2 regions of the Pseudonocardia sp. DR1-2 genome follow, and region 2 is predicted to be linked to the other one. Evidence: predicted binding sites of a transcription regulator. Region 2 holds the regulator's gene; the other holds the start of a gene.
What was found. The regulator HspR, encoded in region 2, represses chaperone genes until heat shock. The targets are predictions, from matches to a motif close to ANNTTGAGTNNNNNNNACTCAANNT.
Positions count from the first base shown of each region.

Region 1: a site for HspR is predicted at 7,528-7,552, ahead of lon (endopeptidase La). Genes of this name have one in related genera too.

Region 1 is NZ_JAMQOF010000013.1:50,358-62,311, forward strand. It holds gene ND486_RS27305 (hypothetical protein) at 1-788, opposite strand, end outside; gene ND486_RS27310 (cold-shock protein) at 1,433-1,636, shown strand; gene ND486_RS27315 (tryptophan-rich sensory protein) at 1,714-2,514, opposite strand; gene ND486_RS27320 (bifunctional DNA primase/polymerase) at 2,668-3,360, shown strand; gene ND486_RS27325 (DUF445 domain-containing protein) at 3,644-4,987, shown strand; gene ND486_RS27330 (helix-turn-helix domain-containing protein) at 5,147-5,611, shown strand; gene ND486_RS27335 (hypothetical protein) at 5,617-6,345, shown strand; gene ND486_RS27340 (DUF2516 family protein) at 6,553-6,807, shown strand; gene ND486_RS27345 (YbaK/EbsC family protein) at 6,804-7,343, shown strand; gene lon (endopeptidase La) at 7,590-9,932, shown strand; gene ND486_RS27355 (DUF559 domain-containing protein) at 10,041-10,958, opposite strand; gene purU (formyltetrahydrofolate deformylase) at 11,142-11,954, opposite strand, start outside.
Region 2 is NZ_JAMQOF010000002.1:602,124-614,077, forward strand. It holds gene ND486_RS07655 (hypothetical protein) at 1-255, shown strand, start outside; gene ND486_RS07660 (ESX secretion-associated protein EspG) at 440-1,261, opposite strand; gene ND486_RS07665 (PPE domain-containing protein) at 1,258-2,634, opposite strand; gene ND486_RS07670 (hypothetical protein) at 2,660-2,998, opposite strand; gene ND486_RS07675 (DUF3558 family protein) at 3,079-3,606, opposite strand; gene dnaK (molecular chaperone DnaK) at 3,898-5,769, shown strand; gene grpE (nucleotide exchange factor GrpE) at 5,808-6,470, shown strand; gene dnaJ (molecular chaperone DnaJ) at 6,559-7,785, shown strand; gene ND486_RS07695 (heat shock protein transcriptional repressor HspR) at 7,791-8,246, shown strand; gene ND486_RS07700 (MFS transporter) at 8,276-9,466, opposite strand; gene ND486_RS07705 (ABC transporter substrate-binding protein) at 9,734-11,290, shown strand; gene ND486_RS07710 (ABC transporter permease) at 11,287-11,954, shown strand, end outside.

The DNA of each region.
Region 1 (11,954 bases), on a different contig from region 2:
GGGGCAGCCGGAGCGCCCGGGACGGCCGGGGCCGCCGGAGCGGTGGGCGCAGCCGGGACGGCGGGTACCGCCGGGGCCGCGGGAGCGCCCGGGACGGCCGGGGCCGCCGGCGCCTGCGGGAGGGCCGGGGTCTGGGGGGCCGCGGGGGCCTGCGGGGCGGCCGGCGCCTGCGGAACGCCCGGAGCACCCGGGACGGCCGGGGGCTCGGGGGCCTGCCGGCCCGCGGTGTCCGAGGTGACGGCGACGGCCGGGGTCACCGAGGCGGCCGGCGCCGCGGGGGCGACCGGGGCGGCGGGCGCCGCGGGGGCGACCTGCGCCACCGGAGCGGCCGGAGCCGCCGGGGCCGCGGGCACGGCGGGCGCGGCCGGCGTCCCCGGGACGGCAGGGGCGGCCGGCACCGCGGGAGCGGCGGGGGCCGCGGGCACGGCCGGAGCGGCGGGCGCAGCCGGGACGGCGGGCACGGCCGGTGCCGCCGGCGCACCCGGAACGGCCGGGGCGGCGGGAACCTGCGGCGCGGCCGGCGCGCCGGGGACGGCCGGAGCCGCGGGAACGCCCGGGGCGGCCGGGGTCGGTACGTCCTGGACGGGGACGGTGGTGTCGGCGGGCGTCGCCGGGGCGGTCGCCGCGCCGTTCCCGAAGAGCGTGTCGAACAACCGGTCCAGCGGGCCGTCGGACGCCGCGGCGGGCGCGTGGGTGACGGTCGCGGCCGGGGCGACCGGGGTGGAGGCCCGAACGGGCTCGGCCGCGCCGGCCACGCCGGCGCCGTACACACCCAGGGTGCCGATCATGAGGGTCAGGGCGACGGAAGTGGTGACTCGGGATCGCACGGTCTCTCCAGTTCGCTGTGCTGCTGCACGGGGTGACGGACGGCGCCGAGCTTGCGGTCACCGGGCGTCGTCCACCAGTGGCCCGATCGTGGCCACACGAGTCACAGGGGCCCCATCGGTCACGCTGTGAGCGGATCGCACCGCAACGCACCCGGAACGGGCGACCCCGTCCGGGGATGGAGGGGGCCGTTGGACGGGCCCGGACCGCGGTCACCACCCGAATCGGGGAGGACGGGCGCCCGGCGCTCACCCGACGGCGTGGAATGCGTCCTGTGCTCACCCGTTCGGGACGGTGATGACCGCCCGTCGCCGATCGGCGGATCGGATCTCACTTTCCGTGATCGCGCCGGAGTGGTGCGACGGGCGGTCGGCGTCGCGGAACGGGCCCGTGCGGGGGCGTCGAGTGAGGACGGTCGACGTGCCGGAGAGCCGTGGTAGCGTCCGCGTCGGTTGCAGTCGTTCTTCTCCGATCGCCGCGAAGCGTCCGTGTGAAGTTGTGACGGTGGGCGTCGTCGATCGGTGCTGAGGTGCCACGGCGGTGTCCACGCGACCTCCGGCTCTTGCTGTGAGGGCCGGAACCGCTCCATCTGAGAAGGACACACGCTATGCCGCAGGGCACCGTCAAGTGGTTCAACGCCGAGAAGGGCTTCGGCTTCATCGCCACCGACGACGAGGGACCGGACGTCTTCGTCCACTACTCCGCCATCGAGTCGAACGGATTCCGCACGCTGGAGGAGAACCAGCGCGTCGACTTCCAGGCCAGCCAGGGCAAGAAGGGCCCGCAGGCCGACTCGGTCCGCGTGATCTGACTTCTGCGCGGGCACGACCCGCGCACCGCGACGGCGCCGGCTCCCCTCGGGGACCGGCGCCGTCGTCGTTCCCGGGGTCAGCCGAAGGCCGGCCGCAGCCCCTCCCGCGCCCGCAGCGCCGCCGCGACGACCACCGCCACGACGCCGAGCGCCGCGACCACGGTCACCGGCACCGTGCCGGCCGCCGCGGACTCCACCGCGACCCAGACCAGCGCCCAGACGGCCGTCGCCGCGTAGGGCAGCGCCGCCGTCGTCCGCCGGGTCGCGACGCCCGCGGCCAGCACGCCGGCACCGAGGAGGGCCGCGGCCGTCACCGGGCCGAGCGGCGCGCCCCAGTAGGTCAGCGTCACCGAGAACCCGGCCACGGTCGCGAGTGACACCCAGCCCGTGTAGAAGGCCAGCGGGCCGTGCAGGAGTGCCCGGTCGGCCACTCCCTCGGCGGGGAACGCGGCGAGCCGGTGCAGCACCACGGCCAGGGTCACCAGCAGTGCCACGATCAGCAGCTGCGCGGTGCCCAGGAGCTCCTGGGAGAACACGACGATCCAGCCCGCGTTGAGCGCCGCCGTCGCCACGAACAGCCAGCCGGTCGCCCGGTGCACCGGGCGCGACCGCTGCCCGGGCAGCGACTGGTACACCGCGTACACGAGCAGGGCCAGGTAGATGAGGCCCCACACGGAGAACGCCACCGTCGCCGGGGTGACCAGTGAGGGGTAACGGTCGCTGAGCACCCGCTGCGACTCCCCGAACGTCCCGCTGCCGCCGAGCGAGCCCGCCACCGCCTGCAGCACCGCCGCGGCGAGCACCGCCCAGGTGCGTGCCGTGTCCATCCCGGTGGCCGGGCCTGCCGTGCGGCCCGCCCTCGCCGTCGTCGACGCCATGTCCAGTCCTTCCGATCGTCGCAATCATCTCGATGATAAAGACAATCGACGCACGAGGCATGTCGAGCGGTACGACGACCGGCACTGCGCCGGACGGCGGCGGGGTTGCCACCGGTCGTCGGTCCGCTGCGCCCGGTCACCCGCCGTTCACCGGTGGTCGCGACGCCGTGCGGTCGGCGTTCCCCGCTCGTCTCGCCGCTGCGCACCCTCGCCGCGTACCCCTCGCGAACTCGTGCCCGGAGCCCGATCCTGGTGTTGTACTTCACAGGGAAAGCGGCACCACAGGGGTTGTCGCGCAAGCGGAAGGAAGTGACCTCCATGTCCTGGTGGGACAGCTACCGAGCCGTCTACGGCGCGGAGCTGCGAGCGGCCGCTCGCGAGTACGCCGACCACGGTTGGCCGCTCGTGCCGGGGCCGGGCGCGGAGGTCATGCTCGCGACGGGCGACGTGCTCGACGTGGTCGAGGTCCCGGCGGTCATCGGTCGCCAGGTCTGCCAGACGCTGCGTGAGGCCGGCGAGGTCGTGCCGGTCGCCGCGACGCCCGAGGGCACCTGGTGGTTCCCGATGAGCCCGCGGCACGCGCTCCCGGCCGAGCTGAGCCTGCACACCGACGTGGTGCTGCACACCGACGGCATCGGCGTCGTCGCCCCGCCGACCGAGCGTCCCGAGGGCTGGGTGCAGTGGCGCGTGGCCCCGGCGCGGGTCGGCTACCGGGTGCCCGAGGCCGCGGTCGTCGTCGAGGCGATCTGCGACGCGGTGCGCCGTCGCGACAGCGAGCAGGCCCTGCCCGACGAGCAGGAGGCGCGGGCCGAGCAGTCCGGCGTCCCGGGCGCCCTGCGGCGCTGACCCTCCCGCGCGGCCCGGACGGAACCGAGGATCCGGCCCGCGCGACCGCGTACCGCCCGCCCGGGTTCCGTCCCGTTGCCGTCCACGCCGCTCACCCGCGGGGGACGCCGGGACCGGCCGGGCGGTACGCCCGGAAGCGGCGCCCGAGGGGGCACTTCTCCCTCGCCGCGCAGCCGCTCCACCGGCCACGGCCGGGTCCGGCGGGACATCCCCCGGGCCCGGCCGGGACCCACGGCGCGTGCCCCCGCCGCCCGATGTCGGTGTCCCCGGGCACTATGGGTGTGTGCAGACCTCCCGCGCGCCGGAGCGCCCGACCCCCGTCCCGCAGCGGGACCGCACCGTCAGATCCGTTCCCAGCGTCCCCCTCGGCGGCTTCGGCCCCGGTGACGAGCAGAAGCGGCGCGACCTGCGGCGCATGAAGGCCGTCGCCACCGGGTTCCTCCTCGGCGCGACGGTCGTGTTCTTCGTCGCGAAGTACTTCGAGGTCGTCCGCGGTGTCCCCGGGGCGGACTACGTCCGTGCCGCCGCCGAGGCCGGCATGGTCGGTGCGCTCGCCGACTGGTTCGCGGTGACCGCGCTGTTCCGGCACCCGTTGCGGATCCCGATCCCGCACACCGCGATCATCCCGCGCAAGAAGGACATGATCGGTGACAGCCTCGGGGACTTCGTCGGGGAGAACTTCCTGTCCGAGTCCGTCGTCCGCGACAAGCTCGAGCGGATCGGGGTCAGCGAGTCGGTCGGGCGGTGGATCGCCGAGCAGCACAACGCCGACCGGATCACCACCGAGCTCGTCACCGCCGCGCGGGCCCTCGTGACCGTGCTGCGCGACGAGGACGTGCAGAACGTCATCGAGACCGTCGCGGTGCGCAAGCTGATGGAGATCCCGGTCGGTCCGCCGATGGGCAAGGCGCTGGAGGGCGTCCTGGCCGACGGCGCCCACCGCAGGCTGGTCGACCTCGTCTGCGACCGCGCCTACGACTGGGTCGCCGACAACCAGGAGATGGTCCTGCGGGTCGTGCACGATCGCGCACCGTCCTGGACGCCGCGCTTCGTCGACGACCTCGTGGCCGACAAGTTGTTCGCCGAGATCCGCGGGTACGCCTGGGCGGTCAAGACCGACCCCGAGCACCCGCTGCGGCACGCCGTGGACCGCTACCTCGCCGAGTTCGCCCGCGACCTGCAGCACGACGCGACGACGATGGAGCGCGCCGAGCAGGTCAAGCGCCAGGTCGTCGAGCACCCGGAGGTGCAGCACTTCATCGGCCGCGCCTGGACGGTCGTGAAGTCCATGGTCCTCGACGCCGCCGACGACCCGTCGAACGAGCTGCGCCTGCGCGTGCGCGACGGCCTCATGGCCTTCGGGCGGCGGCTGGGCCGCGACGCCGAGCTGCGCGCGAAGCTCGACGGCTGGCTGGCCGACGCCGCGTCGTACGTCGTGCGGCACTACCGGCACCAGATCACCACCCTGATCACCGAGACCGTCGCCCGCTGGGACGCGGAGGAGACCTCGCGCAAGATCGAGCTCCAGGTGGGGCGGGACCTGCAGTGGATCCGGATCAACGGCACCGTCGTGGGGGCGCTCGCCGGCCTGGTCATCCACGCCGTGGGGGAGCTCGTCATCGGGTGATCGGTCGGGTGTCCCCGGATGACATCGCACCGTCACCGGGCCGTCACCGACGTGGCGCACGCCACGTGACCAGCGCTAGCACTGTGCTTGCAGGAGCTAGCAGCGCCGCGTACGGTCGGTTCCGTCAGTGAGGAACGGATCGAGGCGGAGGTGAGACGGATGGCCACCGAGCGCAAGCACGGAGAGCGTGAGTCCGTCGAACCCGTCGAGCGCGTCGCGCAGGCCGTCGAGAGCGTCGGTCAGACCGTGGGGCACGCGGTGGAGGACATCGGGTCCTACATCCGCGCCCAGCGCGAGGCCGCCCAGGTCTCCATGCGGCAGCTGGCCCGCACCGCGGGCGTCAGCAACCCGTATCTCAGCCAGGTCGAGCGCGGGCTGCGCAAGCCGTCCGCCGAGATACTGCAGCAGATCGCCAAGGGGCTGCGGATCTCCGCCGAGGCGCTGTACGTCCGCGCCGGGATCCTCGAGGAGCGGCCCGCCGGTCAGGTGACCGACGCGGTGCTCACCGATCCGACTCTCAACGAGCGGCAGAAACGTGTGCTGCTCGATGTCTACGAGTCCTTTCGCAGGGAGAACGGCCTCTCTGCCGGCACCACCGACACCCCCACCGATACGAGGAAGTGATCACCATGGCCGTGAACCTCCCCACCAGCGCCGACGTGCAGAAGCTGCGTGAGCAGACCGCCGAGCAGGCCGAGGTCGTCCGGACCCCGCTGCTCGCCGTGCTCGGCGCCGGCGACTTCGCCGTCACCACCGTGAGCAAGGCCGTCACCGACGCCCGCTCCACCGCCACCAAGCGCGCCGAGGAGGTGCAGACCCGCGTCCAGGAGCTCCCCGACGAGCTCAAGGAGCTCCGCGGCAAGCTGTCCTCGGACAACATCCGCAAGCAGGTCGAGGAGTTCCGCTCCGAGGTCGAGGGCGTCTACGTCGGATTCGCCCAGCGCGGTGAGAAGGCCTGGGGCCGGATCCGCAAGCAGCCGCAGGTCAAGCAGGCCATCGCGACCGTCGAGGGTCTGACCGAGAAGTTCGACACCCGCGTCGACGAGTTCGTGGACGAGACCCACGACGTCGCCGTCAAGACCCTGGGTGCGGTCACCACGCAGACCCGCTCGGTCGGTGAGAAGGTCGCCCGCCGCGCCCAGACCGCCGCGAGCGAGGCCGCCGAGGTCGTCACCGAGGTCTCGAAGGAGGCCGCCGAGGCGATCGAGGAGGCCGGCGACGAGGTCGCGTCGACCACGCGCTCGACCGCGCGCCGCACCGCCGCCAAGACCGACCCGAAGACCGCCACCGGCGCGAAGGTCCCGGCCCGCAAGCCGACCACCCGCCGCGGCACCTCGACGGCGTCAGCCAAGAAGTGACCCCCGCCGGGCCCCGCGCCCGGTGAGCACGACCCGCGCCCCCGGCCGATCCCGATCGGCCGGGGGCGCCGTCGTGTGCGGATGCGGATCGTCCTGCCCGGATCCGGCGCCGGACGTGACCGACGCCCGGGTTGTCCGTACCCTGGCCGAGTGCTGTCACTGCCAGGTGCCCCCGATGAACTGATCATCTTCGTGATCAAGTGGATCATGGTCGTGGTCGGCGGGTTCTCGTTCGGGCACGCACTGATGCAACGTGCGGACGCCTTCACCGCGGCGGGCAAGCTCACCAAGAACGCATGGCTGGGCATCACCGGCGTCGCGCTGCTGCTCCTGATCATCACGAACGGCCCGATGTTCGGCGGTGCCATGTTCTGGCTGGCCGCCACCGTCGCGACGCTGGTCTACCTGGTCGACGTCAAGCCCGCGGTGATGGAGGTCCAGGGCGGCGGACCGCGCTGGTGAACCACCCGGTCCTCGGGACGCTCACGGCCGTCCCGGCGCCGGCCCGGCCCGACCTGCTCGCGGAGCCCGTCGCCGTCGCGCTGGCGGGGCTCGACGCGGGCCGGATCGCCGTCGCCGAGATCGATCCCGACCTGGCCGACACCGCCGCGTTCTGTGCCGCCTACTCCTCCCCGGTCGAACGGGCCGCGAACTGCGTGGTCGTCGCCGGGAGGCGTGGCGGCGAGACCCGGTACGTCGCCTGCGTGGTCCTCGCGACGACCCGGGTCGACGTCAACGGCGCGGTGAAGCGCCGCCTCGACGTGCGCAAGGCGTCGTTCGCGCCGATGGACGACGCCGTCGCCCTGACCGGGATGGCCTACGGCGGCATCACCCCGATCGGGCTCCCCGCGGACTGGCCGCTCTGGCTGTCGCCCGGGGTCGCCGGGGCCGACGCCGTCGTCGTCGGGAGCGGGACGCGGGCCGGGAAGCTGGCGGTGCCCGGCGACCTGCTGGCGTCGCTGCCCGGCGCCGAGGTCGTGCCGGACCTCGCGCGCTGAGTCGGCAGCCCGTGCTGCGGGCGGCCTCCGCGGCGGTGCACTCCACCCGGTGGCGGCCGCCCCCGGGGGAACCGGACGGCGGGCCCGTCGGCCGAGGTCCAGCCCGCGGGCAGCAGCAGGAACTGGCCGCCCGCGGTACCCGGTGTGCCCACGGTCGCCCTGACGTGCTCCGGTGGCCACGTTCGCCCTGAGCGGACACGACTCAACTCCGGGAAGCGGAGGACCCTCCGTGTGGTTGGGCAGGACATGAGTGACGTGCTGACGCTCCCGGTCCTGCCCCTCGACGACGCCGTGGTCCTGCCCGGCATGGTCGTCCCCGTCCGTCTCGACGACTCCGACACCCGTGCCGCGGTCGACGCGGCCACCGCCGCGGCCCAGGACCGCGACGACGGGAGACGGGTGCTCGTCGTCCCCCGCATCGACGGCCGCTACGGCGCCATCGGCGTCGTCGCCGTGCTCGAGCAGATCGGCAGGCTCCCCAACGGGGACCGGGCCGCCGTCGTGCGGGGTGAGCGGCGCGCGCGCATCGGGTCGGGGGTCTCCGGCCCCGGCGCGGCGCTCTGGGTCGAGGCCGAGCCGGTCGACGCCGGCGAGCCCACCGGCCGCACCCACGAGCTCGCCCGCGAGTACAAGGCCCTGGTGATCGGCATCCTGCAGCAGCGGGGAGCCTGGCAGGTCATCGACTCCGTGCAGCAGACGAACGACCCGGGCGCGCTCGCCGACCTCGCCGGCTGGGCGTCGTGGCTGGACGTCGCGCACAAGGCCGAGCTGCTCGCCGAGACCGACCTCGACGCCCGGCTGGAGAAGCTCCTGAGCTGGACCAAGGAGCACGTCGCCGAGCAGGAGGTCACCGAGAAGATCTCGAACGACGTCCGTGAGGGCATGGAGAAGCAGCAGCGCGAGTTCCTGCTCCGCCAGCAGCTCGCCGCGATCCGCAAGGAGCTCGGCGAGGACGACCCGGAGGGCTCCGACGACTACCGCGCCCGCGTGGAGGCCGCCGACCTGCCCGACGACGTCCGCAAGGCCGCGCTGACCGAGGTCGGCAAGCTGGAGCGCTCCTCGGACCAGAGCCCGGAGTCCGGCTGGATCCGGACCTGGCTCGACACCGTCCTCGACATCCCGTGGAGCACCACGACCACCGACTCGTCGGACCTCGTGGAGGCCCGCCGCATCCTCGACGCCGACCACGCCGGCCTCGACGACGTGAAGGAGCGCCTCGTCGAGTTCCTCGCCGTGCGCGCCCGTCGCGAGCGCAAGGGTCTCGACACCGTCGGCGGCCGCGGCTCGGGCGCGGTGCTCTCGCTGGTCGGCCCGCCCGGCGTCGGCAAGACGTCACTGGGGGAGTCGGTCGCCCGCGCGCTCGGCCGGAACTTCGTCCGCGTCGCGCTCGGCGGCGTCCGGGACGAGGCGGAGATCCGCGGTCACCGGCGCACCTACGTCGGCGCGCTGCCCGGCCGGATCGTCCGCGCCATCCGCGAGGCCGGCTCGATGAACCCCGTCGTGCTGCTCGACGAGATCGACAAGGTCGGCAGCGACTTCCGCGGTGACCCGACCGCGGCGCTGCTGGAGGTCCTCGACCCGGCGCAGAACCACACGTTCCGCGACCACTACCTGGAGGTCGACCTCGACCTGTCGAACGTCCTGTTCCTGGCGACGGCGAACGACGGCTCCGCGATCCCCGGCCCGCTGGCCGACCGCATGGAGATCGTGACGCTCGACGGCTACACCGAGCCGGAGAAGGTCGCGATCGCCCGTGACCACCTGCTGCCGCGCCAGGTCGCCAAGGCCGGTCTCGACGACGGCGACGTCGAGTTCACCGACGTCGCGCTGTCGATGATCGCCGCCGAGTACACCCGGGAGGCCGGGGTCCGGCAGCTGGAGCGGGGCCTGGCGAAGGTGCTGCGGAAGGTGGCCGTCCAGCTGGACGCGTCGGAGACCGAGCGCCCGGTGCACGTCGACGCCGACGCGCTCGTCACCTACCTCGGCCGTCCGCGGTTCACGCCGGAGTCCGCCGAGCGGACCTCGGTGCCGGGCGTCGCGACCGGGCTGGCGGTGACCGGTGCCGGTGGTGACGTGCTGTTCATCGAGGCCACCTCGATGGACGGCGAGCCGGGCCTGCAGATCACCGGGCAGCTGGGCGAGGTGATGACCGAGTCCGTCTCGATCGCGCTGTCCTACCTGCGCTCGCGCGGGCTGGCCGGTGACCTCGCGTCGCGCAAGCTGCACGTGCACGTCCCGGCCGGTGCGGTCCCGAAGGACGGCCCGTCCGCCGGCGTCACGATGACGACGGCGCTGGCGTCGCTGGCCTCCGGACGTCCCGTCCGCAGCTCGGTCGGCATGACCGGCGAGGTGACGCTGCAGGGCAAGGTCCTGCCCATCGGCGGGGTGAAGCAGAAGCTGCTCGCCGCGCACCGGGCCGGACTGATTGACGTGATCATCCCGAAGCGCAACGAGCCGGACCTGGACGACGTCCCGGCCTCGGTCCGCGAGGAGCTGCGGGTGCACCCGGTCGCCGACGTCTCCGAGGTCCTGGCGATCGCCCTGGAGCCCGCCCACGACGCGGCGACGGCCGAGCAGTCCGCGGCCTGACCTCCGTCCGACCCGCGGCCCGAGCCGCACGATCCGGCGCCCGTCCCGCAGCACGCGGGGCGGGCGCCGTCGTGTGCCCCCCCCCGGGGGAGTTCGCCGAGATGCAGCTCAGCGGGAATTGTCGATCTCCATGACCCGCTGAGCTGCATCTCGGCGAGTGCGGTCGAGGGCCCGGCCCACCTCGGCGACGATCTCGTCGGGCCGTCGGTGCATGTCCGGTGCGGTGTAGCGCAGCACCCGCCACCCCGCCGCGACGAGTCGGGTGTGCCGTTGTGCGTCGGCGCGGGCCGCCTCGGGCGTCGCGAAGTGGCCGCCGCCGTCGTACTCGACGCCGAGGTGGTGGTCCGGGTAGGCCAGGTCCAGCCACAGCGCCGTGCGCCGGGCGTCGTCGAGGACCGGGTGCTGGGGCACCGGCCGCGGGAGGCCACCCCGGACGAGGATCAGCCGGAGCCGGGTCTCGGGCGGGGAGCCGGCGCGCGGGTCGGCCCACGCCGTCGCGTCGACCACCCGTCGGACACCCCGGGCGTGGGCGTGCCGGACCGCGAGGTTCAGCAGCACGTCCGGGGCGAACGACCCGCGGGACAGTGCGTCGACGGCGACGACACCCTCGGTCGGGGACAGACGCCGCGCGAGGTCGAACGCGGTGCGGACACGCGTGGTGACCCGGACGCCGCGGACCTCGGTCACCTCGTCGGGGTGCAGGACGTCGCGGCGGACGAGCACACCGTCACGGGAGCGGGCTCCGGGGTGCGCCGCACCGACGGTCACCTCGGCCGGTGCGGCCCACGGTGCGCACGACGCGCCGAGCAGCTCGGCGGCCGAGTATCCGCTGAGCACGGCGTCCGATCCGGCCCAGCGGTGCGCCGCGAGCGAGCGGAGCCGTAGGTCGGGGCGCAGGTCGGCCGGCGCGTAGGTGTCCGGGAGCAGCCGGCGGTAACGGGGCCCTCGTAGAAGGTCGGGCGTGACGAGACCCGCCGCCACGGCCGCGGTCCCGCGGAACACCTCGGGCCATCCGGGGATCGTCACGCGCTGATCATGCGCCGGCTGCCCCGGCCGACGGACCGGATCGGCCGGACGCCATCGCCATCGCGAACGAGGACGTACGCCGAGATGCAGCTCAGCGGGCCACGGAGATCCACAATTCCCGCTGAGCTGCATCTCGACGACACTCCGCTGCGCGCGACCCGGCAGGGCGGCAGGGCTGTGGGCTCAGCGGAAGACGACGGTCCGGTTGCCCTGGATCAGCACCCGGTCCTCCAGGTGCCACCGCAGCCCCCGGGCCAGCACCAGGCGTTCGATGTCGCGTCCCCGTCGCACCATGTCGGTCGCGGTGTCCCCGTGGTCGACGCGGGCGACGTCCTGCTCGATGATCGGGCCGGCGTCGAGGTCGGCGGTCGCGTAGTGGCAGGTCGCGCCGATCAGCTTGACCCCGCGCCGGTGCGCCTGGTGGTAGGGCCGCGCCCCGGCGAAGGACGGCAGGAAGCTGTGGTGGATGTTGATCGCCCGCCCGGCCCAGGCCTCGCACAGGTGCGCGGGCAGGACCTGCATGAAGCGGGCGAGGACGATCGCGTCGGGGGAGTCGTCGTCAACGAGCTTGCGGATCTCCTCGAACGCGGTGACCTTGCCCTGCTCGCGGGCCGGGTCGCCGGGCGCGGGGAAGGGCACGTGGTGGAACGGCACGCCGTGCGCGGCGACGACCGGCTCCAGCGACGTGTGGTTGCCGATCACGCGGGTGATCTCCACCGGCAGCTCGCCCGCCCACACCCGGCCGAGGATGTCGTGCAGGCAGTGCTGGTCGCGGGTCACCAGCAGCACGGCGCGCTTGCGGACGCCGGTGTCGGAGATGCGGTGCTCACCGCCCAGCTCGGCGGCGACCGGGGCGAACCGGGCGCGGAGCTCGTCGACGCCGAAGGGGACCGACGCGGCGTCGACGACCTGGCGGGTGCAGAACACCCCGGCCTCGACGTCGGCGTGGTACGCGGCCTCGGTGATCGAGGCGCCGAGCTCGGCGAGGAACGTGCT
Region 2 (11,954 bases):
GACGCCTACCCCGGCGTCGACTGGCCGGAGTACGCCGTGTCCGCGGTGCGGGCCGAACCGTTGACCGAGCTCGACGACGCCCAGCTCGCCACACACGGCTACGTCACCGAGCTGGGGCCCGACGGCGACCTCGAGTACCGCGACGCCGACGACCGCGTCGTCCCCGGGTCGCTGCCCGTCCGGGTGGAGGTGCCCGACACCGTGCCGCCGGCGTCGGCGGGGCAGGTGCCGCGGGGGACCGTCGTCCTGCGCTGACCGCGCCCCGCGCCGCCGCTTGCTGCTCGCGCCGGTCGGGTCCGGCCCGGTGCGCGGGGGTGTCGCCGAGATGCACCTCAGCGGGAATCGTCGATCTCCACGGCCCGCTGAGCTGCATCTCGGCGTGCGGCAGGGACACCTCCCCTGCGGATGCGCTCACCCGGTGAGCGAGTTCCCGGGCCCCTCACCAGGCCCGGTGCGTCCCGACCGGCGCGCGACGGCGCTGCGCCGCGTCGGCGAGCCGGTCCAGCTCACGGACCAGGTACGCGGCGTCGGCCGGACCGGCGTGCACGACGGCGTCGTCGGGGAGCGGGCCGCCGACGACGTCCGGGGTCGGGCGCCGCTGGACGTAGCAGCCGTCCGTGGTGGCGTGCACCAGCAGGACGCCCGGCGCGCGGCACGGGTCGGGTCCCTTCCGGCCGGCGCCGAGCTGGGCGACGCCCTCGACCTGCCCCATCCGCCGGAGCATCTCGGCCTCGGTCCCGCTGCAGCCCCGCCGCAGGAGCTCGTGGACGAGCCGGTCGGGATCGCCGTCGGCGCGCTCGGCGGCCTCGCCCAGTACCGCGACGGGGATCCGCACCCCGGCCCCGGGGCCGGGCACGACCTCGCCGAGCAGCTCGACCAGGACGGCCGACGCGGCGTCGGGCGGGACGCGGACCAGCGCGACGTCGTCGCCGATCCGGGTGGCCAGCACCGCGCGCCCGGCCCGCCGCGCGACCAGCGCCCGCTGCCACGACGGCGGTGCGACCACGAGGTCGTGCTGGAACTCCGGTGCGACGACCGTGCGCAGGTCGCCGACCAGGTCCGGCTCGAACGCGGTGCCGGTGAACAGGCCGCGTGCGGCGAGGGTGTCGAGACACCCCCGCACGACACGGGCCCGCTCGACGTCGGTGAACCCGGGGCTGAGCAGCTCCAGGACCGCGGGGTTGCGACCGAGGTCGAGCAGGTCCCGGGCGACGTCGAACTCGGCGGCGGTGAGGACGGTGGCGCGGTTCCAGTCGATCATCGGTGGGGCTCCTCGGGGGCCAGGACGGCGTCGGTCGCGGCGATCTCGATGTCGAACACCTCGTCGGTGGGGACGACGTAGCGGTTGCGGTGGTCCCGGGTGTCGCGGCTGCTCGTGCCGCCGGCCACCGGGCCGTAGCCGCCGGGGGCGCCGCCGCGTCCGGTGGTCTCGACTGGGCGGGCGGACCAGGCCGGCTCGGCGGTCCGGGCGCCGGGACCGAACTGCTCGTGCAGGCGCGCGCCACCGGATCCCGTGCCGCCGGGGAGCCGGTCGCCGTACCCGGGACCACGGGCCGACGGCGGGACGAGCGGCTGGGCCCGGGTCCGTTCGCCGAACCGGCGTCCGAGGTCGACGCGGGTGGCGAGCGGGTCGGGGCCCGGTGTCGTCGTGGGGTACGGGCCCGGGGACGCCGCCGGCCGGTACGGGTCCGGGGCGGGCGTGGTCGTCGGGTCGAGGTGCTGGGGTGCGACGACGTCGACCGGCCCGGGAAGCCCGGTGCCCCGGTCCCGGTCGGCCACGCCGTCGCCGGTGGTCCCGGGACCACCGGGCCCCGCGGTTCTCCCGACGTCCGGCGTGCCGGGGCCCGATCCGACGAACCCCGATCCCTCGGTCCCCGGCCCGTCGGTCCCCGGCCCGCCGGGAGCACCGACGCCGTCCGATCCGGGGCGGGGCCCGCCGCCCGGCTGGTCCGGGACGCCGGTTCCCGGACCGCCTCCGCCGAGAGGGGTGGCTCCGCCGCCGGCCCCGACACCGGCCGGGCCGTGACCGCCGGCCCCGGCCGAGCCCGGTGCCGGACCTCCCGCACCGGTGGGCGTCGCGGCCGACTCCGGGTCGACGGTGCGGAAGCGGTCGTCGATCGCGGACGCCGTGTCGAGATGCTCCTGGAGGGCGCGGTCGGCCTCCTCGCTGTGCCGCTGGTCGCGTTCGAGCGAGGTGACGTAGTCGGCGACGGTGGCGCTCAGCCCGGTCAACGGGGTGCTCGCCAGCAGGTGGAGGTTGCGGACACCGCTGGTGAAGATGCCCGGCGGGGTGGGGTCCAGGGCGGCGATGGCGGCCTGGGTGCGGTCGAAGGACTGCCCGTAGGCGTCCAGCTGGGTCGCGCCGTTCGCGGTGACGGGGGCGGTGCACATCATCGAGGTGGTGATGCCGTCGAGGGACTGCTGGGCGGCGGCCGCGGCGGGGCCCTGCCAGGAGATGCCCAGCTCGGCCATGCGTTTCCGGGCCTCGTCCGATGCGGAGCGCAGCTCGGCGTCCGCGGTGCGGAGTGCGGCTGCGGCGTCGGCGACCGCTGTCGAGCCGGGTTTCCCGACCACCCAGGCGTACTTCTCCTGGAGGGTCCTGGCAGCGAAGTTGAAGCCCTGTGAGAACGCCATCGTCCGTCCCGGAGTGCCGCGAGTCTCAGATCGCGAACGAACGAGCGATGGCGTCCTCGCCGAGCTCGAAGACGACCGCCGTCGCTCGGAGTCGTCGGACCGCTTCCTCCAACTCGGTCTGATGCTGCGCGTGCGTCGCGATCGTCCGCTCGAACCTGTCCTGGAACGCCGGTGTCGCGACTCCCGAGATCGGATCGTCCCCGCAGGGACCGACCCGTGTCCTCTGCGCGCTGCGGAGAGATTCGCGAATGGCGACGATCTGGGCGGACAGGGCGCGACCGACCTCGAGCACGTTGTCCGGCGAGATCTGGCTCATCAAGGCGTCCGACGAGCCGCCCACGGTCCCTCGCTGGGTCTGTTCCACGGCTGGAACGTAGGTGCGCCGGCGCCCGGGGACAGCGGTTCCCGCAGCTCCCGTCGCGATTGCGAAGTCGCGGAGCCGGATCAGCGACGCAGGAGCGAGGGCAGAGCGGCAGCGGCCACGGCCCGGGCCCTCGTGCACAGGTCGCGGTCGGTGGTTCCGGAACGCCGGAGGTTCGACGACGTCGCCATGGCCTGCGCTCGCAACGACGTCGCATCGTCGATGTCGACACCCACCTCGCACGAGGGGTACGAGCTCGACGGATACACGGTCTCGGCGGCGCGGTATCCCGACACGTCGACCGGTGCCGTTCCCGGAACGGACAGGAGCTGAGACGTCGGAACCGGGATGAACTGCAGGTTGACGTCGACCGCCGCCGGGCCTGTGCCCAGATAGCCGCAGGTCGGGGCAGGACGACCTCCGATCGTCGCGTCGTCGGCCTTGCCGGCCCCCAGATCGAGGTCCGAGCGCTGTGCGGTGTCGAGCAGCTCGCACGGATGGCGTCCGCTCACATCGATGGCGGCCGGGCGCGCGGGCACGGTGGGGTCCGCTGCGAGACCTGGCGGCTGTGGCGTGCAGGAGGTGAGCCCGACGATCACAGCGGTGCCCACGACGCCGAGGGCCGTGCGACGCGCAGCCGGTACGAGCACGGTGATCCTCCGTCGACGATCGAGCGGCCACAGGCTAGCCCGCCCCACCCCCGTCGACGGCCGTTCGGAGCACCCGCGAACGTCGTGGATAAAAGTTGAGTCCCCTGGGAACAAGTCTTCCGGGTCGCCCGTTGACCCCCATGAGAGCAAGTTGAGCAGGACCCACTCAAGGGCGATGCACGAGGCGCTCCCCGGCCTGGTACAACTTGAGCCGGACGCACTCACACCCCACACATCTCGGAGGCAGTCACCATGGCTCGTACGGTCGGTATCGACCTCGGGACCACCAACTCCGTCGTCGCCGTCCTCGAGGGTGGCGAGCCGACGGTGATCGCGAACTCGGAGGGTGCCCGCACCACTCCGTCGATCGTCGCGTTCGCGCGCAACGGCGAGGTCCTCACCGGTCAGTCGGCGAAGAACCAGGCGGTCACCAACTCCGACCGCACGTTCCGCTCGGTCAAGCGTCACATCGGCACCGACTGGAAGACGTCGGAGATCGACGGCAAGACCTTCGCGGCGCAGGAGATCAGCGCCCGCGTCCTGCAGAAGCTGAAGCGGGACGCCGAGGCATACCTGGGCGACGAGGTCACCGACGCCGTCATCACGGTGCCCGCGTACTTCGAGGACGCGCAGCGCCAGGCGACCAAGGAGGCCGGCCAGATCGCCGGTCTGAACGTGCTCCGGATCGTCAACGAGCCGACCGCGGCCGCGCTGGCCTACGGCCTCGACAAGGGCGACAAGGAGCAGACCATCCTGGTCTTCGACCTGGGTGGCGGCACGTTCGACGTGTCCCTGCTGGAGATCGCCGAGGGCGTGGTCGAGGTCAAGGCCACCAACGGCGACAACCACCTCGGTGGTGACGACTGGGACGAGCGGGTCGTCAGCTGGCTCGTCGACAAGTTCAAGTCCTCCCAGGGCATCGACCTGACCAAGGACAAGATGGCGATGCAGCGGCTCCGCGAGGCCGCCGAGAAGGCGAAGATCGAGCTGTCCAGCTCCTCGTCGACCAGCATCAACCTGCCCTACATCACGGTCGACTCGGACAAGAACCCGCTGTTCCTGGACGAGACGCTGTCCCGCGCGGAGTTCCAGCGGGTCACCCAGGACCTCCTGGACCGCACCCGCAACCCGTTCAACCAGGTCATCAAGGACGCCGGCATCTCGGTGAACCAGATCGACCACGTCGTGCTCGTCGGTGGCTCCACCCGGATGCCCGCCGTCACCGAGCTCGTCAAGGAGCTGACCGGCGGCAAGGAGCCCAACAAGGGCGTCAACCCGGACGAGGTCGTCGCCGCCGGCGCCGCCCTGCAGGCCGGTGTGCTGCGCGGTGAGGTCAAGGACGTCCTGCTGCTCGACGTCACCCCGCTGTCCCTCGGCATCGAGACCAAGGGCGGCGTCATGACCAAGCTGATCGAGAAGAACACCACGATCCCGACCAAGCGCTCGGAGATCTTCTCCACCGCGGACGACAACCAGCCGTCGGTGCAGATCCAGGTCTTCCAGGGCGAGCGCGAGATCGCCGCGTACAACAAGAAGCTCGGCATGTTCGAGCTGACCGGCATCGCGCCGGCGCCGCGCGGCGTCCCGCAGATCGAGGTCTCCTTCGACATCGACGCCAACGGCATCGTCAACGTGTCCGCCAAGGACATGGGCACCGGCAAGAGCCAGGAGATGACGATCACCGGCGGGTCGGCCCTGTCCAAGGACGACATCGACCGCATGGTCAAGGAGGCCGAGGCGCACGCCGAGGAGGACGCCAAGCGTCGCGAGGAGGCGGAGACCCGCAACCAGGCGGAGACCCTCGTCTACCAGACGGAGAAGTTCGTCAAGGAGAACGACGAGAAGCTCCCCTCCGACGTGAAGGACGCGGTGAACGCCGCCCTGGGCGAGACCCAGGAGGCGCTGAAGGGCACCGACCACGAGGCGATCAAGTCCTCGATGGAGAAGCTCGCCACCGAGTCCCAGAAGATGGGGTCCGCCCTGTACTCGCAGCCCGGTGCCGAGGGCGCCGCGGGTGCCGGTGCCGAGGGTGGTGCCGGCGCGGCCGGTGCCTCCGACGCGCAGGACGACGTCGTCGACGCCGAGATCGTGGACGACGACAAGGACGCCAAGGGCGGCAAGTGACGGCCGGCGGCCATCCACGGGACGACAGGACGGTCGACATGGCTGACGAACAGAAGCAGGAGGAGCCGGTGACGTTCCGGGACCGCCGCAAGGTGGACCCGGAGACCGGCGAGGTCCGTCCCGACGCCGACGCGAACGGGGCCGCCGACACGGCGGCCCCGGCCGGGGACGGCGAGCAGGTCGCGGGCCCGGCCGACGGGGAGGACCCGGAGCTCGAGAAGCTGCGGGCCGAGGTCGCCGAGCGCACCGCGGACCTGCAGCGGGTCAGCGCCGAGTACGCCAACTACCGGCGTCGGGCCGACCGGGACCGTGAGCAGACCAAGGTGGACGCGAAGGTCTCCTTCGCGAACGACCTGCTGGTGGTGCTCGACGACTTCGAGCGCGCCGCCCAGCACGGCGACCTCACGGGACCGTTCAAGGCCGCGGCCGACAAGGTCACCACGGTGCTGACCAAGCTCGGTCTCGAGCCGTTCGGGACCGAGGGCGAGTCCTTCGACCCGCAGCTCCACGAGGCCGTGCAGCACGAGCCGGCCGAGGGCTCCGGCCCCACGGTCACCGTGCTGTCGACGGTGCTGCGCCGTGGCTACCGCATCTCCGACCGGGTCCTCCGGCCGGCGATGGTGACCGTGCAGGACCGCCCCGAGGCTCCGGCCGGGGGCGGCGCGGACGCCGGCGACGGCGAGCCGCAGAACCCGGCCTGACCAGGACGGGAAGGGACGTGACCGCGCGGTGCGGTGGGAGGCGACCGGCCTCCCGCCGCACCGCGGGTCTGATCGGGAAGGAGGCGGAGTGACCCAGCGCGACTGGATCGAGAAGGACTTCTACCGCGAGCTGGGCGTCTCCTCGACGGCGTCCCAGGACGAGATCAAGAAGGCGTACCGCAAGCTCGCCCGCGAGCTGCACCCGGACGCGAACCCCGGTGACGAGAAGGCCGAGACCCGCTTCAAGGCGGTCTCCGAGGCCTACGGCGTGCTGGGCGACGAGTCGAAGCGCAAGGAGTACGACGAGACCCGCGCGATGTTCGCGGGCGGCGGCGGCTTCGGCGGGTTCGGCACCGGCGGTGGCTTCCCCGGTGGTGCGCGCCCCGGTGGCGCCGGCCAGGGCGGCTTCGACATCAACGACCTGTTCGGCCAGGCCGGCCGGTCCGGCGGTGCCGGGGCCGGCGACTTCAGCGACATCCTCGGCGACATCTTCGGCCGCACCGCGCGGAACAACGCCGGTGGTGCGGGCGGGTACGGCACGGCCGGTGCCCGCCGCGGCCAGGACGTCGAGAGCAGCCTGACCATCTCCTTCGACGACGCGGTGCGCGGCGCGACGGTGCCGATCAAGCTGTCCTCGCCGGGGCGTTGCGAGCGCTGCGGCGGCACCGGGTCCCGGCCCGGCAGCACCCCGCGCACCTGCCCGACCTGCTCCGGTCAGGGTCTGGTGAACCGCAGCCAGGGCGCGTTCTCGTTCTCCGAGCCGTGCCGCGACTGCCGCGGGACCGGCCGGATCATCGACGACCCGTGCCCCGAGTGCCACGGCGACGGCGTGTCCACCCGGACCCGGTCGCTGACGGTGCGGGTGCCCGCCGGCGTCGACGACGGGCAGAAGGTACGGCTCGCGGGCCAGGGCGAGCCCGGTCGCGGCGGCGCGCCCGCCGGTGACCTCTACGTCACGGTCTCGGTCACCCCGCACCGGATCTTCGGGCGGTCGCCGAAGAACTCCGACGACCTGACCCTCACCGTGCCGGTGACCTTCCCCGAGCTGGCTCTGGGTGCGACCCTGACGGTGCCGACGCTCGACAGCACCGTCTCGCTGCGGATCCCGCCGGGGACCGCCAGCGGCCGGACGTTCCGGGTGTCGGGGCGTGGGGTCGAGCGCAAGAACGGGAAGAAGGGCAATCTGCTGGTCACCGTCGAGGTGGCGGTGCCGCAGAAGCTGGACGAGGCGGCCACCAGTGCGCTGGAGGCCTACGCCGAGGCGACGTCGTCGTTCGACCCGCGGGCCGATCTGCTCGGTAGCACCAGGAGGTGATGGCGGTGGCCGGACGACGCACCCCCCGGGACGGGGAGGAACCGCTGACCGTCGACGTGGCACACGACAGCCCGGTGTTCGTCATCTCGGTCGCCGCGCAGCTGTCCGGCCTGCACGCCCAGACCCTGCGCAGCTACGACCGGATCGGCCTGGTCAGCCCGGGCCGGTCCGCGGGCGGCGGGCGTCGCTACTCCCAGCGCGACATCGCATTGCTGCGCGAGGTGCAGCGGCTCTCCCAGGAGGAGGGCGTGAACCTCGCGGGCGTCAAGCGGATCATCGAGCTGGAGCAGATGGTCGACGAGCTCTCGGCACGCCTCGAGGAGGCCACTGCCGAGCTCGACGCGGTCCGTGCCGCCGCCGCGCAGGCCACGGCGGCGGTGCACCGCTCCTACCGGCGCGACCTGGTGCCGGTGGACCGGCGCCAGGCCGTCGTGCGCTGGCGCCCCGCAGACGACGGCTGAGTCCCCCGGGCGGTGCGGGCCCGGACGGCTCAGGCCGCCGTCAGGACCCCGCGGCGGGCCAGCAGCCCGAGCACCACGGCGCCCAGCAGCGGGACCGCGGCCAGCACCGCGAACGGCAGCGCCGGCGGGAACGCCGGGTCCAGCAGCGCGCCGACGCCCGTCGAGCCGACGAGCACCATCAGCCCGCCGAACGAGGCCAGCACCCCGAAGTGGGCGCCCAGCCTGCGCTCCCCGGCGAGCCGGGGCACCAGGTCCTGCGCGACCGGCACGGCGAACATCTCGCCGAAGGTCAGCAGCAGCACCATCAGCACCGCGGGTGCGAGCGCCCACCACCCCGGCAGGCCCGGCAGCAGCCGCGCCACCGCGACGACGGTGAACGACGCGGCCATCAGGCAGAACCCGAGCACCACCGAGCGGCCGGCCCCGATCCGGCGGCCCCACGTCGTCACCCTCATCTGCAGGGTGATCACCAGCACGGACATCAGCACGAACAGGAAGCCCAGTGCCGCGGTGCGACCGATGCGCTCCAGTTCGTCGGGCAGCGCCAGGTACAGCTGGTTGTAGGACAGCAGCCAGCCCGAGTAGCCGGCCGCGAACAGCATGAAGCGACGGTTGCCCAGCACCTCGCCCCAGCCCGCGAGCATCGGCCGTCCGGCCTGCTCGGCCTCCCGCCACGGCAGCCACCGCCAGTGCGCCAGCCCCACCAGCACGAAGCCGGCGGCGGCGACCAGGCAGGCCAGCTGGAAGTCGACCAGCATGAGCGCGGTGCCGACCAGCGGCCCGGTGACCGTCCCGACCTGACCGGCGACGGCGAACATCGCGAACACCTCGGTCCGCGGCGGGCCCTCCCCGGCGCGTTCCCGTTCCCCGGCCTCCCGCGCCAGCGACGACTCGACGGCCGGCGAGAACAGGGCGGCCGCGAACCCGGTCAGCAGTGCCCCGCCGATGACCGCGGGCAGCGTGCCGGCGGCCCCGAGGAGGATGAATCCGGTCACGCGCAGCGCGCACCCGGCGAGCACGACCGGCTTCGCACCGAACCGATCGGTCAGGGTCCCGCCGATCACGAACAGCCCCTGCTGGCTGAACGTCCGCAGCCCCAGCACGAGCCCGACGGCCGCCGCGGCGAGCCCGAGATCCTCGGCCAGGTGTGTGGCCAGGTAGGGCAGCACCATGTAGAAGCCCACGTTGAAGGCCAGCTGGGTGCTGATCAGCAGTTTCATGACCGGCGGGAGCCCGCTGAAGCGCTCCCGGCGACCGATGCGGAGCGGAGCCGCGGGACGCGGGTCCGACTCGGGATCGGCGGGGCGGCGGAGCAGACTGCGGAGCACCACGAAGTGGTACCAGGTCGCCCTCTGCAGCCGCGACTCGATGGCAGTAACGACATATGCGCATGCGTGCACACACTTGACCGTGTGTACAGGCTTACCGAAGATCTTCCGGGCGCCGGGTGACACACGGTCGAGGGGCGCCGGAGAGGACAGGTCGCAATGCCCGCCGCGCGCGCCGTCGTAGCACCCCGTCGTTCCCGGTTGCGGGTCGCCGTCGCCGTGGCGGTGAGCGCCGTGGTCCTCACCGCCTGCGGTGGCAGCGGCGGCGGGAGCGGCCGGGTCGTCCCGGACGGGCAGGCCACGATCGCGATGGCCTTCGGCCCGTCGGCCGGCTACGGGGTGGACACCGACGACGCGTTCGTCGTCTCCCAGCTGGGTGTGACCGAGTCCCTGGTGGCGTCTGGGCCGGACGGCCGGCCGCGACCCGCACTGGCGACGGCGTGGGCCCAGCAGTCCGACCCGCGGACCTGGCGGTTCGAGCTGCGCCCCGGCGTGACCTTCCAGAACGGCGAGCCGCTCACCGGGGAGGCCGCCGCGACCGCCCTGAACTGGGTGGCCGGCGTCGCCGCGCCGCCGCGCGCGGTGCGCGGGATCGGCATGCAGGCCGCCGCGGACGGCGCGGACGCCGTGCGCGTCACGACGACGAAGCCCGACCCGATCCTGCCGCTGCGGCTGTCCAGCGCGAACACCGCGATCCTGGCGCCGTCGGCGTACCGGGCCACCCCGCCGTCGGTCCAGCAGACCGGCACCGGCCCGATGACGATCACCCAGGCGAACGGCACCCAGTCGGTGACCCTCGTCCGCAACGACCGCTACTGGGGCGAGCGCCCGCAGCTGGCCGGTGTCACCGCGAACTTCGTGCCCGACCCGGCCGCCCGCGCCCTGGCGCTGCGGGCCGGCGACGCCGACATCGCCCAGGAGCTCCCCGAGTCCAGCGCCCTGGAGTTCAGCGGTGACGAGTACGTGAACCAGACCGTCGCCGCGCCCCGGACGGCGTCGCTGATCCTCAACCAGTCCCGCACGCCCTTCGCCGACATCCGGGTGCGTCAGGCCGTCGCCGCCGCGGTGGACCGCACCGCGCTCGGCGAGCAGGCCCTCGCCGGGTCGGCGGTCCCGGCCTCGGAGCTGTTCGGCCCGGCGGTGGCATGGGGCTCGCAGGACGCCCCGCCGCCCGCCGACCCCGCGCGCGCCCGCCAGCTGCTGACCGAGGCCGGCTACGGCCCGGAAAACCCGCTGCGGATCGAGCTGGGTGCCTACGGCGCCCGCCCCGAGCTCCCGACCCTGGCCACCGCCGTCCAGGAGATGCTCCGCGGGGCCGGCATCGAGGCCACCGTCCGCATCGGCGACTACGACGCCCGCGAGCCGCAGCTGCTCGCCGGTGACTTCGACATGTACCTGCTCTCGCGCAGCTACCTGCTCGACGTGCCGGACGCCGGCGCCACGCTGACCACCGACTACACCTGCCAGGGCTCCTACAACCTCAACCACTACTGCTCGCCGGAGTTCGACGCCCTGCTCGCCCCGCTGGCCACCGAGACCGACCCGGCCGCACGGCAGAAGGTCTTCACCGAGGCCGCGGCGAAGCTGAACGCCGACGTCGTCGGGGTCCCGCTGGTGCACACCAACGCGAACGGCGTCGGGCACCGGGTCACCGGCTACACCGTCGACCCGCTGGCCAGGTCGCTCGTCGTCCCCGGGCTGGCGACGACGGAGTGACCGCACTCGTCGCGCGCAGGCTGCTGGCGCTACCGCTGGTCGCCGTGGCCGCGGCGGTGCTGGTGTTTCTGCTCCCGCGGTTCTCCGGCCAGGACACCGCGCTCGCGATCCTGCGCAGCCGGACCGGGGAGTCCGACCCGGACCCGGCGGTGCTGGCCGCCCTGCGGGAGCAGTACGGCCTCGACGGCTCCTGGTGGGACCAGTTCACGGGCTGGGCCGGCGCGCTGCTGCGCGGCGACCTCGGTATCTCCTGGACCAGCCGTACTCCCGTCTCGGGCCTGCTCTGGCCCGCGCTCGGGGTGTCGCTGACCCTCGCCCTCGCCGCGCTGGTGCTGGCGGCCCTGGTGGGCATCCCGCTCGGGGTGCGCGCCGCGCGCCGTCCCGGCGGCCGGCTCGACCGGGTCCTGACCACCGGCTCGGTGCTGGGTGTCGCGATCCCCGAGTTCGTGCTCGGGACGGCGCTGGTGCTCGCCTTCGCCGTCACCGTGCCGGTGCTGCCCGCGACCGGCTGGGGCGGGGTCGACCAGGCCGTGCTGCCGGTGGTCACGCTCGCCGCGTTCCCCGCCGCGCTCGCCGCCCAGCTCGTGCGCGCCGAGACCCTCGACGCGCTGGCCCGCCCGCACGTCGCCGTCGCGAGGTCCAAGGGCATCAGCGACGGACGGGT